DNA from 3 places in the Mangrovibacter phragmitis genome. Region 2 is predicted to be linked to each of the others. Evidence: predicted binding sites of a transcription regulator. Region 2 holds the regulator's gene; each other region holds the start of a gene.
The links. Region 2 encodes sigma-54, which starts transcription at its own class of promoters, with help from an activator protein. Its sites were predicted from a motif close to GTTGGCACANNTTTCGCTNT; they were not measured.

Region 1: a site for sigma-54 is predicted at 1,005-1,024, ahead of hycA (formate hydrogenlyase regulator HycA). Genes of this name have one in related genera too.
Region 3: a site for sigma-54 is predicted at 3,335-3,354, ahead of glnK (P-II family nitrogen regulator). Genes of this name have one in related genera too.

Annotation. Positions count from the first base shown of each region.
Region 1 is NZ_CP134782.1:4,131,392-4,136,486, reverse strand. Features, by position in the region: gene hypB (hydrogenase nickel incorporation protein HypB) at 1-477, opposite strand, end outside; gene hypA (hydrogenase maturation nickel metallochaperone HypA) at 487-831, opposite strand; gene hycA (formate hydrogenlyase regulator HycA) at 1,058-1,525, shown strand; gene MPHASIOC01_RS20075 (4Fe-4S dicluster domain-containing protein) at 1,612-2,220, shown strand; partial or broken gene MPHASIOC01_RS20070 (proton-conducting transporter membrane subunit) at 2,217-3,416, shown strand; gene MPHASIOC01_RS20065 (IS5-like element ISSpu11 family transposase) at 3,470-4,393, opposite strand; partial or broken gene MPHASIOC01_RS20060 (formate hydrogenlyase subunit 3) at 4,473-5,095, shown strand, end outside.
Region 2 is NZ_CP134782.1:3,828,139-3,833,233, reverse strand. Features, by position in the region: gene rapZ (RNase adapter RapZ) at 1-357, opposite strand, end outside; gene ptsN (PTS IIA-like nitrogen regulatory protein PtsN) at 581-1,066, opposite strand; gene hpf (ribosome hibernation promoting factor) at 1,149-1,436, opposite strand; gene rpoN (RNA polymerase factor sigma-54) at 1,459-2,892, opposite strand; gene lptB (LPS export ABC transporter ATP-binding protein) at 3,054-3,779, opposite strand; gene lptA (lipopolysaccharide ABC transporter substrate-binding protein LptA) at 3,786-4,337, opposite strand; gene lptC (LPS export ABC transporter periplasmic protein LptC) at 4,306-4,881, opposite strand; gene kdsC (3-deoxy-manno-octulosonate-8-phosphatase KdsC) at 4,878-5,095, opposite strand, start outside.
Region 3 is NZ_CP134782.1:4,303,451-4,308,545, reverse strand. Features, by position in the region: gene MPHASIOC01_RS20900 (SmdA family multidrug ABC transporter permease/ATP-binding protein) at 1-1,375, shown strand, start outside; gene MPHASIOC01_RS20895 (SmdB family multidrug efflux ABC transporter permease/ATP-binding protein) at 1,368-3,152, shown strand; gene glnK (P-II family nitrogen regulator) at 3,405-3,743, shown strand; gene amtB (ammonium transporter AmtB) at 3,774-5,060, shown strand.

The sequences.
Region 1 (5,095 bases), 300 kb from region 2:
TGTGCCGGTTTCACGGATACGTGCGGCATCGTTGACAGTTTGTTGGTCGCCTTCGATAACCGCACACGGCACGCGTCCTTGCAGGCGTTTTAGGGTTTCTGTCAGCAGGGTTGTTTTACCAGAACCGGGGCTGGAGACCAGGTTGAGCACTAACTGTTGTTGTTTGGCAAACCAGGCGCGGTTCTGGCGAGCCAGTTGGTTGTTTTTGTCCAGAACATCAATTTCAACCTCCAGCATACGGCGCTGGCTTTGGCCTGGCGCATGGCTACCGGCTTCACCGTGCCCATAATGCAGGTCGCCGCCTGTCAGTTCATCTGGCGTGAAGTGTGCGGTTTCCGGCACCAGCCCGGTGATACTCAGTTTATGAGCAACAGCGGCCGACGCCGCGAAAGGCGCACTACGGAAAGGTGAGTGGGGATTATGCTCATCGCCTTCGATATAACGGTTGCCTTCACCGCAACCACAAGTGGTACACATACAGCACTCCTACTCGATTTCCAGGCGCATTATCTGCATACCGTCGTCGGCCACTATCTGGAGCTCATCGCTCTGGCACTGTGGGCAACGGCGCACGCGCTGGGTTAATAACGTGACATATTGCTGGCACTGTGGGCACCAGCACTCAGCCTGTTGTTCTTCTATATGCAGGGCACAACCTTCTGCCAGCGTGCCGCGGCACACCAGTTCGAAACAGAAAGTCAGTGCGCTGGTTTCCACGCAGGAGAACGCGCCAATCTTCAGCCAGACAGCGGTAATACGTTGTGCGTTATTCTGGCGAGCCTGCTGCTCCATTAGTTCGACAGCGCGCTGGCAGAGTGTAATTTCGTGCATAACTGCTCCTCGTGAATCACCCTGCGCACCAAATGCAATAAAAGTGCCATGTTTTATTTTTTGCCAGGTAAAGAAGTGTCGTCAGCGATGACGAAGGTGACGAAAATGACATGTCAAAAGTCAGGTTATTAAGGTGTTTTTAAAATAAAAACATGAAAAACAATGTGTTAAAAATTGGCACGTTATGTGCTTATGGAGGGGACTTCCATTAAAAGAGTAACGCAACATGACCATTTGGGAACTGAGCGAAAAAGCTGAATACATTGCCGACCGGCATCGCCAGCTACAGGATCAGTGGCATACCTACTGCAATACCCTGATTCAGGCCGTCACGTTATCAAAAGCACACCTGTACCACGCCGTGGGATGCAGCCCCGACGAGGACCTCTGCTTTGTGTTATTTGACCACTTCATTGTGCACATTGAGCCAGCTACGGGCTTTAACTGCCACACCATCGAATATACCTTAAGCACCCGTGATGATAACACCCGCCTGCTGATTGGTACGGCTGAACTAAACAATGCCGGGCAGATAGATAACACCGTGAATATCCGCGACCGCCAGCAGGTTCTGGACCACTACCTTGGCAAGATTGGCAGTGTCTACGACAGCCTGTATCAGGCCGTACATGATGATACGCCACTGAATATGAGTGAGCTTAAACAAGAACTGGCCCGCCACGCACTGGCCTGAGCCTTAACCTGTGTCGATATCTGTCGAAATTGACAGTTTGCGGCATGTTTTCGTCAAAAATGACCATCGACCCGAGGACATACCCGGTGAATCGTTTTGTTATCGCCGACTCCAGGCTGTGCATAGGTTGCCATACCTGTGAAGCGGCCTGTTCTGAAACGCATCGTCAGCAGGGGCTGCAATCGCTGCCACGCCTGAAAGTCATGCGCAATAAAAATGAATCCGCGCCGCAGTTATGTCACCACTGTGAAGACGCGCCGTGCGCGACCGTGTGCCCGGTCAACGCGATTAAACGTGTTGATGGCGCAGTGCAGCTCAATGAAAGTTTGTGTGTGAGCTGCAAGCTCTGCGGCATCGCCTGCCCATTTGGCGCTATTGAGTTCTCCGGCAGCCGCCCGCTGGATATTCCCGCCAACGTCAATACACCCAAAGCGCCGCCGGCTCCGCCCGCTCCGGCCAAAGTCAGCAGCATGCTGGACTGGGTGCCAGGTATTCGGGCGGTGGCTGTGAAATGTGATTTATGCCAGTTCGATGAACAGGGCCCGGCCTGTGTACGTACCTGCCCGACCAAAGCACTGCGTGTTGTGGATAACGCTGATCTGGCGCTGGCCAGCAAACGTAAGCGTGCGCTGACAGTGAATGCCAGTCTGGGGGATTTGTCTTTATTCAATACCGGGACGGAGGCGACTAAATGAATGCGTTGTCGTTGATGGACGGCGCGGTGCTCGGTTTTATCATTACCGCAGTACTGGCGCTTGTCTTTGCCTTTTCCCGCACACTGAGTGGCTTACTGGCCGGGGTGTGTGGCGCTGTCAGCAGCCTGATGGCTATCCTGGCGGCGGGTGCCGTGCTGACCGGAGCTGCGCCTCAGGCTGCCAGCCCGTTCAGCTTTATGCATATGACGTTTCAGTTAACCGCATTGAGCAGTATCTGGCTGATTGCGTTGTGTATCCCGTCACTGTTTGTCAGTGTATTCAACATTGCCTGGCACCGGCATACAGATGTCCGTTGCAATGGCTTCTTATTGAATTTGCTGATGGCCGCAGCCGTACTGGCGGTAACCGCCACGAATTTCGCCATGCTGATTGTGATGGCTGAAATTATGGCGTTGTGCGCGGTGTTTCTTACCGGGTGCAGCCAGTCTGGCAAATTGTGGTTCTTGCTGGGCCGCCTGGGTACGGTATTGCTGGCGGTGTGCGCATGGCTTCTCCGGGCGCGTTACGGCACTCTGGATTTTGTCGACTTACAGCCCGCAGTCAGTGCCTTCCCGTTAACACCTGCCATCTGGATCCTCGGCTTGCTGGGTTTTGGCCTGCTGGCTGGCATTATTCCCTTGCATGGTTGGGTACCGCAGGCCCATGCCAATGCTGCTGCGCCAGCAGCGGCGCTGTTCTCGGCTGTGGTGTTGAAAGTGGGCCTGTACGGCATTCTCACTTTGTCTTTACTGGGTAGCCAGTTGCCGCTTTGGTGGGGCGTCGTGGTGCTGTTGCTGGGCATGTTAACCGCCTTTGTTGGCGGGTTGTACGCACTGATGGAGCACAACATTAACCGCCTGCTGGCTTACCACGCGCTGGAAAACATCGGCATTATTTTGCTGGGGCTTGGCGTTGGGCTGATTGGCTGTGCGCTGAATGACACCGTGCTGATTGCCCTTGGGCTGACTGGCGGTTTATATCACCTGATTAACCACAGCCTGTTTAAAACCACCTTATTCCTTGGCGCCGGGGCGGTATGGTTCCGCACGGGCTACCGCGATATTGAGAAACTTGGTGGTCTGGGTAAACGCATGCCGGCGATTTCTCTCGCCATGCTGGTGGGGCTGATGGCGATGGCGGCATTGCCTCCACTGAACGGCTTTGCCGGTGAATGGCTGATTTACCAGTCTTTCTGGCTTTGTTTCCTAAATCGATTCAGCGAACAAAACCCTTCATGATTGTTTAAAAATCAAACTACACGGTAAGTTTCAGGCATGCCTAGCCCTGTGAGCTTGTTCAACGCCTTTATCATCGCGTAAGTTTCTCCTACCTGACCGTTATAATTTCGCAGGCTCAATCTGCCACCTAGTAATTGCTTTACCCTGTACATGGCAGTTTCTGAGATTGACCGCCGATGATAACCATACCGTTTTTTCCACTGTTTATTTGAACCATAAAGCTTTTGCCAACTAACCGCTAAGTTACGCGGATGACCTTGTTCCCAGAGAGCGGCACCTTCCCTCGGTGGAAAGAGTACCAAAGCCCGTTTTCTACGAACGGCATCGTGACAGGCTCTTGTGTCGTAAGCACCATCACCTGAGATATTGCGGATTTTGCGATGGGTTTGCTTGAGCAAATTCGGCATAACTTCAGCGTCAGTGACGCCGGATAAACTCAGTTCCGCAGCAATAATTTCATGGCTATGGGTATCGACAGCGATATGCAGCTTACGCCACACGCGGCGCTTGCCATCTGTGCCATGTTTCTTCACTTTCCACTCACCTTCGCCATAAACCTTCAAGCCTGTCGAGTCGATAGCCAAGTGCTCAATGGTGCCACGCGTCTTGGTTTTAAAAGCAATCTTGACGGTTTTCGCTCGTTTACTGATGCAAGTGTAATGTGGGCACGAAAGCGGAATATCAGCCAGTTTAAACACAGAGTTGATAAAGCCTTGCAACGCTCGTAGTGGCATAGAGAAAACACGTTTAACCATCAGCGCGGTGGTAATGGCTAAGTCGCTAAATACGCGTGGGCGACCTTTCCTTGGTTGCTCGGCCTTGGCTTTCCACTGGGCAATAGCGTCCTCATCGATCCAGAAAGTGAGTGAGCCACGATTGATTAGAGCTTGATTGTATTGCTTCCAGTTGGTGGTTTTATAGCGGGGTTTTGGCATGTTTGATATGTAAGTTGATAGGCTATGCCGATCAGATCAGCGTCTACCGTTTTAGTTCAAACTATTTAGGAAACAAAGCCAGTCTTTCTTCCATTTGAGTAATGCACCGGTGTTTATTGGCCGCTTCTTTGGGCCGCTGATGGCAGTAGGCCTGGCAATCACCGGGGCGCTGGCGGTGATGTGTATGGCGAAAGTGTATGGCGTAACGTTCCTCGGCGCGCCACGCACCGCCGAGGCCGAACAGGCCCGCCATGCACCGGTATTGATGAACCTCAGTGTCATCGGGCTGGCATTGTGCTGCGTGGTGGCTGGTGTGGCGGCGCCCTGGCTGTTGCCATTACTGCAACAGGCTGTGCCATTACCGCTGGTTACCGCCCATACCACTGTTTCTCAACCCATGATGACACTGCTGCTGGTGGCCTGCCCATTCCTGCCTTTCCTGCTGATGTTGTTGCTCAAAGGTGACCGCCTGGCTGCCCGCAGTAAAGGCATGGCCTGGGTATGCGGCTACGACCACGAAAAATCAATGGTGATTACGGCGCATGGTTTTGCCATGCCAGTGAAAGGGGCGTTTGCACCGGTACTGAAACTGCGTACCTGGTTGAACCCGGTGCGTTTATTCCCGGGCTGGCAGAGTGAATGTGTGGCGGGGGTATTCCGTCGCCTGGCCTTAATCGAACTGGCTGTATTGCTGGTTGTTGT
Region 2 (5,095 bases):
TTCTTCATCAATCGCACTTTCCAGTGACAGATTTTTACTGGACAGCGGATGAAGACGCCTTGTGTCACTGTAGCGTCGAATCAACGTGTTACGGTCAGCATCCAGGAACAGAAGTTGCGGCGAAAATGTATCAGGCAAATTACGCATTGCCTGCTCAAAAATTTCCGGTGACTCGGGCATATTGCGTACATCAATACTGACTGCCGCAGATGTTTGCCGGTCAGATAATGTGCGGGCTAAATCGGGTAGCAACACAACTGGCAAGTTGTCTACACAGTAAAAACCCATATCTTCCAAAGCACGCAAGGCTACGGATTTCCCTGAACCTGAGCGGCCGCTGACAATCATCAGCACCATGAACAGTCTCTCCCCCAGTCTGAATATACCCGTTGTCGGTTTGCACAGGGTGGCTATATTTATCTCTCTCATCCCTGAGAGGCACCCTAATGACCGCTACCAGTAAAACACCCTTTACGTTACTGATGCAGATGAAGCCAGTGGCGTTTACGGTGTTAGCCTGCATGCATCCCCAATTTTCATGGGTATCATGTGATGTTAATTCATGATTACTGAGCCGGAATCAGGCTTCTGCATTTCCCGCATCAGTAATAATGTTAAACAGTTCTTCATCCGTTTGGGCCATACGGAGCTGACGACAAATCGTTTTGTCGGCCAGTTTTTTGGCAACCAACGACAAAGTGTGTAAGTGTGTTTTAGTTTGATCTGCCGGAACCAGCAGCGCGAATAAGAGATCAACTGGCTGATTATCAATGGCATCGAAAGGTATGGGTGTTTCCAGACGGATAAATACACCAACGGCACGTAATGTGTCTTCTTCCAGTTTACCGTGCGGGATAGCGATACCATTACCAATGCCGGTACTTCCCATACGTTCGCGGGTTAATACAGCATCAAAAACCGCTTGTGACGGAAGGCCTAACTGCTTAGCCGCCAGCTCACTGACGATTTCCAGAGCACGTTTTTTGCTCTGACAATGTACGTTATTACGCGTACATTCCTGGTTCAGGACAGCGCTGAGTTGCAGCGCGGAATCATTATTCATCATAGCTCCACCTGGTACCCTCTGTGCCAGCGGCCCGCTATCCTGCGATAACGGGCCGCTGAGATTCAGGGAAATACCTGGGTCATCAATGCTGTTTCAGTTTATCTTTGTGTTTAGTTAATTGACGTGCGAGTTTATCTATCAAACCGTCAATTGCGGCATACATATCCTGGCCTTCGGCACTGGCATGCAATTCACCGCCATTTACATGAAGTGTAGCATCCGCTGTTTGAGTGACTTTTTCCACTTTCAACACAATATAGACCTGGTTGATCCTTTCGAAATACTGCTCCAGTTTGGCGAACTTTGTGTTGACGAATTCGCGCATAGCTTCAGTAATCTCGACATTCTGTCCTGTGATATTGAGTTGCATATTGTCTTCCTTATCGGTTGAGTCAAACCAATTGTTTACGCTGGTTCGACGGCGGTATGGATAAAGACTCGCGGTATTTTGCGACAGTGCGCCGGGCCACCATGATACCTTGATCAGATAACATAGAAGTCAGTTTACTATCACTAAGTGGTTTTGCCGGGTTTTCTGCGGCAATCAACTTCTTCACCAGTGCGCGAATTGCCGTGGAAGAGGCTTCGCCCCCACCTTCAGTATTCACATGGCTGGAGAAGAAATATTTCAGCTCAAAAATGCCCCGTGGGCTGTGCAGGTATTTTTGCGTGGTAACGCGCGAAATCGTTGATTCGTGCATTTCCACCGCCTGAGCAATATCTGCCAGTACCATTGGCTTCATGTATTCTTCGCCATTTTCGAAAAAAGCCTGCTGCTGCTCTACAATACACTGGCTGACCTTGAGCAGTGTCTCATTTCGGCTTTCCAGGCTTTTGATTAGCCATTTCGCTTCCTGCAGATTACTGCGGATGAACTGACTGTCACTGTCATTACGAGCATTGTTGCACATAGAGGCGTAATGCTGGTTAATGGACAGGCGGGGAATACTGTCGGAATTCAGTTCAACTGTCCAGTGCCCTTTATGTTTGCGCACCAGTACATCCGGAATAACGTATTCAGGCTCAGTGGTGTGAATGGACTGCCCTGGACGAGGATCAAGAGACAGGATCAGCATCATCGCATCTTTCAGCACATCTTCTTTTAGACGCGTGATTTTCATCAGTGTCCGGAAGTCATGGTTTGCCAGAAGATCGAGATGCCCATTGATTATCTGCCGGGCTTCTTCAAGAAAAGGCGTTTCACGAGAGAACTGAGAAAGCTGGATAAGCAAACAATCACGTAAATCACGGGCAGCTACACCCACAGGATCAAACCGCTGAACTCGCTTGAGTACAGCCTCGATTTCATCCAGTGTTATGGTTTCATCGCCCATGCTTTCCAGAATATCTTCAACGGGAACGGTGAGATAGCCTGTTTCATCTACCGCATCGACAATCGACGTGGCAATTGCCCTGTCAGTATCAGAGAACGGTGTCAGTTCCACTTGCCACATCAGGTAATCCTGAAGTGTTTGTGTTGTCTCCCCCTGATAAACAGGCAGTTCATCATCAATGTAATCGGCACCGGTGCCGGAGGGGGTTCCTGCGGTATAGATCTCATCCCAGCTTGCATCCAGCGGCAGCTCTTCAGGCATATCTTTTTGCTCAAGCGCTTCACGGGTATCCAGCGACTCACTATCCTGAGCATCCTGAGTTTCCACTTCGTCATGAAAATCGGTTTGCTCAAGCAGCGGATTATTTTCCAACGCTTGCTGGAGTTCTTGCTGCAGTTCCAGCGTAGACAGTTGCAACAGGCGAATGGCCTGTTGTAACTGAGGCGTCATGGCAAGCTGTTGACTAAGCTTTAGTTGCAAACCTTGCTTCATATTCAGAGCATACTTCCTCAGGTCAATACGTTAATAATACCTGCCCTGGCAAAAAGAAAAACTCTCCTGATAAAGTGAAACGGTGACAGTGATAACGAATAGCGAACAAACCTGATGTGAGGTGTGCTCACTCTTTTTTACATCCTGTCACGCTTACCCTATCAGAGTCTGAACTCTTCCCCAAGATATACCCGCTTCACATGCTCGTCTTCGAGAATTTCACTGGGTGTGCCATGGGCAATAAGATGACCCTGGCTGACAATATAAGCCCGTTCACAAACCGCCAGCGTTTCGCGTACGTTGTGGTCGGTAATCAATACGCCCAGACCGCTATCACGCAGATGTTCGATAATACGTTTTATGTCGATAACCGAGATGGGGTCAACCCCTGCGAAGGGTTCATCCAGCAGAATGAACTTCGGATTAGCAGCCAGCGCCCGAGCAATCTCTACACGACGGCGTTCACCACCAGACAGTGATTGACCAAGGCTGTCGCGCAGATGTTCGATGTGAAATTCTTCCATCAACTCATTTGCCCGATCAACACGTTGTTCGCTGGAGAGATCATCGCGAATTTGTAACACAGCCATCAGGTTATCGTACACGCTGAGACGCCGGAAAATAGACGCTTCCTGTGGCAGATAGCCAATTCCCCTACGGGCACGGGCATGAAGTGGTAACAGGCTGATGTCTTCATCGTCAATGGTGATATTACCGGCATCGCGTGGAACAATACCCACTACCATGTAAAACGTGGTAGTTTTCCCCGCACCGTTTGGCCCCAGCAGGCCAACGATTTCTCCAGAGTTCACAGTTAAACTGACATCTTCTACGACCCGGCGCCCTTTATAGGCCTTCGCCAGGTTTTTCGCTGTAAGTGTTGCCATACCGAATTAGTTACTCTTTTTAGGGGCTGGTTTCTGGTCTTTTTTGTCCTGAAGTTGGGACGGAACCAGAACGGTAGTCACGCGTTTACCTTTATCACTAAACGCCTGCATTTTCTGTTCTTTCACCAGATAGGTAATTTTATCGCCAGTGATATTACTATCCAGTTGCTCCAGGTAAGCTTTGCCAGTCAGCACGACAAAATCATTTTGCAGCTCATAATGCATATGGCTGGCATGGCCTTTAACCGGCTTGCCGTTATCCTGCATTTGATAGAATGTGGCAGGGTTACCATAGCCATCAATCACTTCTTTACCTTTTTCGCCACCGGGACGTGTCACAACAACTTTGTCCGCGTTGATCTTTATGCTTCCCTGGGTGACAACAACATTACCGGTAAAGGTAACAATATTGCCCTGCATATCCAGAGACTGTTGATCTGATTCGATATGGATAGGCTTATCCGTATCGCCAGTTAACGCAAATGCCGGGAGGCTGGCGGCAAACAATGCACCGGCTACCAGAACGTTAAGGCTGAGTTTGTTTATTTTGAATTTCATAGGAAGTTCTAACCTTTTCAATCAGCTTGGCCGTTTTACTGCGTAAGTTGCCGCGCATTTTCAAACCACTGGAATTAAATGTGGTGCCATATAGCGTCACCAGATCATCGGAGGCAACATCCTGAGTTATCAGGTTTACCTGCGCGTTATCGGTGGTGATTTTACGTAACTGTGAGTCAGGCGTCAGTGCATCCAACTCGACATGCCCGTAAAGATAAAGCATCCGGTCATTGGTCAGTTTTGCTTTGTCTGCCCGGATAGACCAGGTCGCGACTTTGTTTGTATCGTATGAAGTCACTACGGGGTCAGTAAACCAGGTCAGCTCTTGATCTGAATAATATTCAACATGTTTTGCTATCAGACGATAATTGAGCGCGCCTTCTGGATTATATACAACCGTATCGGAGTGCTCACTCTGATAAGTGGGCTCGTTATCATTGACCTGCACTTGCGAATTATTGTCGGTATCGGCGAGGTTTATCCCCAGCAAAATTAAAACGGCCAGGGCAAGCAGGATAATGACCCAACGTCTGCTTTTACTCATATTGATTGCCCTGTAGCCTGCTCAAGTTTGCCTTGAGACTGTAACAGGATATCGCAAATCTCTCTTACTGCTCCGCGCCCACCAGAAATCGTCGTGACATAATCTGCACGGGGGAGCAGCAGTGGGTGAGCATCAGCGACAGCCACACTTAAACCGACTTGTGACATCACTGGCCAGTCGATCAGATCATCACCAATATAAGCGACATCTTCCG
Region 3 (5,095 bases), 480 kb from region 2:
CGAAGGGGTACTGACCCTGGTTGATTCTCTGGTGATGGGCTGCGCCGTGCTGGTAGTGATGTGTACCCAGATTAGCTGGCAACTGACATTGCTGGCGTTGTTACCAATGCCTGTTATGGCGCTGGTTATCAAGCGCTATGGTGACCAGTTGCACCAACGCTTCAAACTGGCTCAGGCCGCTTTTTCCTCCCTCAATGATCGGACGCAAGAAAGTCTGACCAGTATCCGCATGATTAAAGCTTTCGGTCTCGAAGACCGCCAGTCTGCCTTATTTGCTGAAGATGCCCGGGATACCGGTGAGAAAAATATGCGTGTCGCTACGGTGGATGCCCGTTTTGATCCAACCATTTATGTCGCTATTGCAACGGCGAATATGCTCGCTATTGGCGGGGGAGCATGGATGGTCAGCCAGGGAATGTTGACGCTTGGGCAACTGACAAGTTTTGCGATGTACCTTGGGCTGATGATTTGGCCGATGCTGGCGCTTGCCTGGATGTTCAACATTGTGGAACGTGGCAGTGCTGCCTACAGCCGTATTCGTGATTTACTGGCGGAAAAACCGGTTGTGGAAGATGGCTCGCAGGTACTACCCGAAGGGCCGGGAACACTGGTTTGCCAGATCAATAGTTTTACCTGGCCGGGGAGTCAGCACCCACAACTCCATCAGGTTGATTTTACCCTGGCACCCGGGAAGATTCTCGGTTTATGTGGCCCTACAGGTGGCGGAAAAAGCACGCTGTTGTCGCTGGTACAACGCCACTTCGACACAGATGACGGTGATATCTCATTTCATGGTATGCCATTACGGCAGTTGCAGCTTAACAGTTGGCATCAACGGCTGGCAGTCGTCAATCAGACACCTTTTTTATTCTCTGACACGGTGGCAAACAATATCGCGCTTGGCAAACCCGGTGCCAGCCAGGCTGAAATTGAAGCTGTTGCAAAACTGGCCAGTGTGCATGACGATATTCTGCGCCTGCCTCAAGGTTATGAAACGGAAGTGGGTGAACGTGGGGTGATGCTCTCCGGTGGGCAAAAACAGCGTATATCTATTGCACGCGCACTTTTACTCAATGCTGAAATACTCATCCTTGATGATGCGTTATCTGCGGTTGATGGCAGAACCGAGCAGCAAATTCTGCATAACCTGAGGCAATGGGGCGCAGGGCACACATTGATTATCAGCGCCCACCGCTTGTCGGCGTTAACGGAAGCCAGTGAAATACTGGTTCTTCAACAAGGGAATGTGGCGCAACGCGGCCACCACTCTGAACTGACGAATCAGCAAGGCTGGTATCGTGATATGTACCGTTACCAACAACTGGAAGCCGCACTGGACGAAGAGGATGAAACCGGGGAGCAGGCTCATGCGTAACCCATCTCAACCTGCATTATGGCCGACACTAAAACGTCTTCTGGCCTATGGCTCTCCCTGGCGTAAATCTATCATCAAAGCGGTGATTATGCTGTGGGTGGCTTCGGCGGCGGAAGTGAGTGGCCCGGCCTTAATCAGTTACTTTATTGACCACCTGGTTGCGGAAAAACAACTGCCGCTGGCGATGATCGGCGGGCTGGCCGCCGCTTATATCCTGTTGCAGGGGCTGGCCGCATTGCTGCATTACACTCAGGCTTTGTTGTTTAACGAGGCGGCTGTGGGGGTTGTGCAACAATTGCGTACTGATGTAATGGATGCAGCGTTGCGCCAGCCAGTGAGTGCATTTGACACCCAACCTGTCGGTCAACTGATCTCCCGTGTGACAAATGATACCGAGGTTATCCGCGATTTGTATGTCACCGTGGTAGCAACTGTGTTGCGCAGCGCTGCATTAATTGGTGCGATGCTGGTGGCGATGTTCTCATTAAACTGGCGTATGGCGCTGGTGGCTATCGTTATTTTCCCTGCCGTTCTGGTGGTTATGCTGATTTACCAACGCCTGAGTACGTCAATTGTCCGGCGGGTACGCAGTTACCTCGCGGATATCAATGACGGTTTTAATGAAGCGGTTAATGGCATGGGGGTTATCCAGCAATTTCGCCAGCAGATGCGCTTTGGTAAAAAACTGGCGGATGCCAGTGAAGCACACTATGACGCGCGTATGCAAACCCTGAAACTGGAAGGCTTTCTGCTACGCCCTCTATTGAGCCTGTTCTCAGCACTAATTTTATGTGGGCTGTTGTTTCAGTTCGGGTATGCCGGTAATGGCGCAATTGAAGTCGGGGTGCTGTACGCCTTTATCAGCTATCTGGGGCGTTTGAATGAGCCTTTGATTCAGTTAACAACCCAGCAGTCGATGCTGCAGCAGGCGGTTGTAGCAGGGGAACGCGTATTTGAGTTAATGGACTGCCAACAACAGCACTATGGCCCGGATAACCAACCACTGGCATCCGGGCGTATTGATGTCTCTGAACTCTCTTTTGCCTATCGCGATGGTCAGAATGTGCTGCGTGATATTAACCTGCAGGCACCAGCGAAAAGCTTTATCGCTCTGGTTGGGCACACGGGCAGTGGCAAGAGCACACTGGCAAATTTATTGATGGGTTATTACCCGTGGTCACAAGGGGAGATACGCCTTGATGGCCGTCCGTTAGAAAGCCTGAGCCATAGTGTCCTGCGCAAAGGTGTGGCGATGGTGCAGCAAGATCCGGTGGTGATGGCTGAATCGCTATATATGAATGTGACACTGGGGCGGGATATCAGTGAAGAGCGTGTCTGGCAGGCGCTGGAGACCGTGCAACTGGCTGACCTTGTGCGCTCAATGCCTGAAGGTATTCATACCCAATTAGGTGAGCAGGGCAATACGTTGTCGGTCGGGCAAAAACAGTTGCTGGCACTTGCCCGGGTACTGGTTGATACCCCGGAAATACTTATTCTGGATGAAGCGACTGCCAATATTGATTCAGGCACCGAGCAGGCGATAGGGCATGCACTCAGTGCCTTACGCCAGCGAACCACTCTGGTCGTAATTGCTCACCGGCTTTCCACCATTACCCAGGCTGATACTATTCTGGTGTTGCACCGTGGGCAGGCAGTTGAGAGTGGCCGGCATGAGGCACTCCTGGCGAAGCGTGGGCGTTACTGGCAAATGTATCAGTTACAGTTGGCTGGTGAAGAATTAGCCTCCAGCAGCTATGAAGAGTCTGCTGTTATGTAATGCACCATTATCTGGCGAACATTTAACCCATTGCACTATTGGTGCAGTGTTTTTTATAAAAACGCACCAAAAAGGTGCGTTTTTATTTTTCAGGAATGTTCCTGGCGACAACATTGTTTCCGGTCTTTTCAGTTAACCCGCCTCTCACCTCATTAAGACGCTGAAAGTTGCTGATTTATACTTTTGGCACGTTGATTGCTTAGTAATCCCTGTTCGCTGCGGCACTTACCGATTTCTTACTGGAGGGGATTTATGAAGCTGGTTACCGTGGTAATTAAACCATTCAAACTGGAAGACGTCCGTGAAGCGCTTTCATCTATTGGCATTCAGGGGCTGACAGTGACCGAAGTGAAAGGCTTTGGTCGCCAGAAAGGGCACGCCGAGTTGTACCGCGGAGCAGAATACAGCGTTAACTTTCTCCCAAAAGTGAAAATTGACGTAGCCATTGCTGACGATCAACTCGACGAAGTTATTGATGTAATTAGTAAAGCTGCCTACACAGGCAAAATTGGCGACGGCAAAATTTTCGTTGCTGAATTACAACGTGTCATTCGTATTCGTACGGGCGAAGCCGACGAAGCGGCCCTCTGATTCCTGGCAATGGTGAAAGGGATGGATAAAATGAGTAAATTTGGCATTAAACTTGGCCTCGGGGCGCTGGCATTGTTGCCATCACTTGCAATGGCTGCACCAGCAGTAGTTGATAAAGCCGATAACGCTTTTATGATGATTTGCACCGCACTGGTGCTGTTCATGTCGATTCCTGGGATTGCGTTATTTTACGGTGGACTGATTCGTTCCAAGAACGTGCTGTCCATGCTGACTCAGGTTTCTGTAACTTTCGCGCTGGTGTGCGTGTTGTGGGTGGTCTATGGCTATACCCTGGCATTCAGCACTGGTAACAATTTCTTCGGTAGCTTTGACTGGACCATGCTGAAAGGCATCAAAATTACCGATCTGATGGGTACTTTCTATCAGTACATCCACGTTTCCTTCCAGGGCTCCTTCGCGTGTATCACCGTTGGCCTGATTGTTGGTGCCCTGGCTGAACGTATTCGTTTCTCTGCAGTGCTGATCTTCGTTGTTGTGTGGATGACCCTGTCTTATGTGCCGATTGCGCATATGGTCTGGGGCGGCGGTCTGCTGGCAACCCATGGAGCGCTGGATTTCGCTGGCGGTACAGTGGTGCATATTAACGCAGCAGTTGCTGGCCTGGTGGGTGCCTATATGATGGGCAAACGCGTTGGCTTCGGCAAAGAAGCGTTCAAACCGCATAACCTGCCAATGGTATTTACTGGTACCGCGATTCTGTATGTTGGCTGGTTCGGCTTCAATGCGGGTTCAGCAAGTGCGGCGAATGAAATCGCTGGTCTGGCTTTCCTTAATACCGTTGTTGCAACTGCTGCGGCTATCCTTGCCTGGGTATTTGGTGAGTGGGCGATTCGTGGTAAACCGTCTCTGCTGGGCTCTTGTTCTGGTGCTATCGCGGGTCTGGTTGCGGTAACGCCTGCTTGTGGTTATATCGGTGTTGGTGGTGCGCTTATCGTTGGTATCGCGGCGGGCATTGCTGGCCTGTGGGGGGTTACTGCACTGAAACGCTGGTTGCGTGTTGATGACCCGTGTGATGTGTTCGGCGTTCACGGTGTTTGCGGTATCGTAGGTTGTATCCTGACCGGTATCTTCGCATCCTCTTCACTGGGTGGTGTTGGTTTCGCAGAGGGTGTCACTATGGGCCACCAACTGATGGTTCAACTGGAAAGCGTGCTGATTACCATTGTCTGGTCTGGCGTTGTTGCCTTCATTGGTTACAAAATTGCCGATATGACTGTTGGCCTGCGTGTTCCGGAAGATCAGGAACGTGAAGGTCTGGATGTTAACAGCCACGGTGAAAATGCTTACAACGCATAATCCCGCTGGTTGCTGAGTGCCTGGTGTAATAGCCA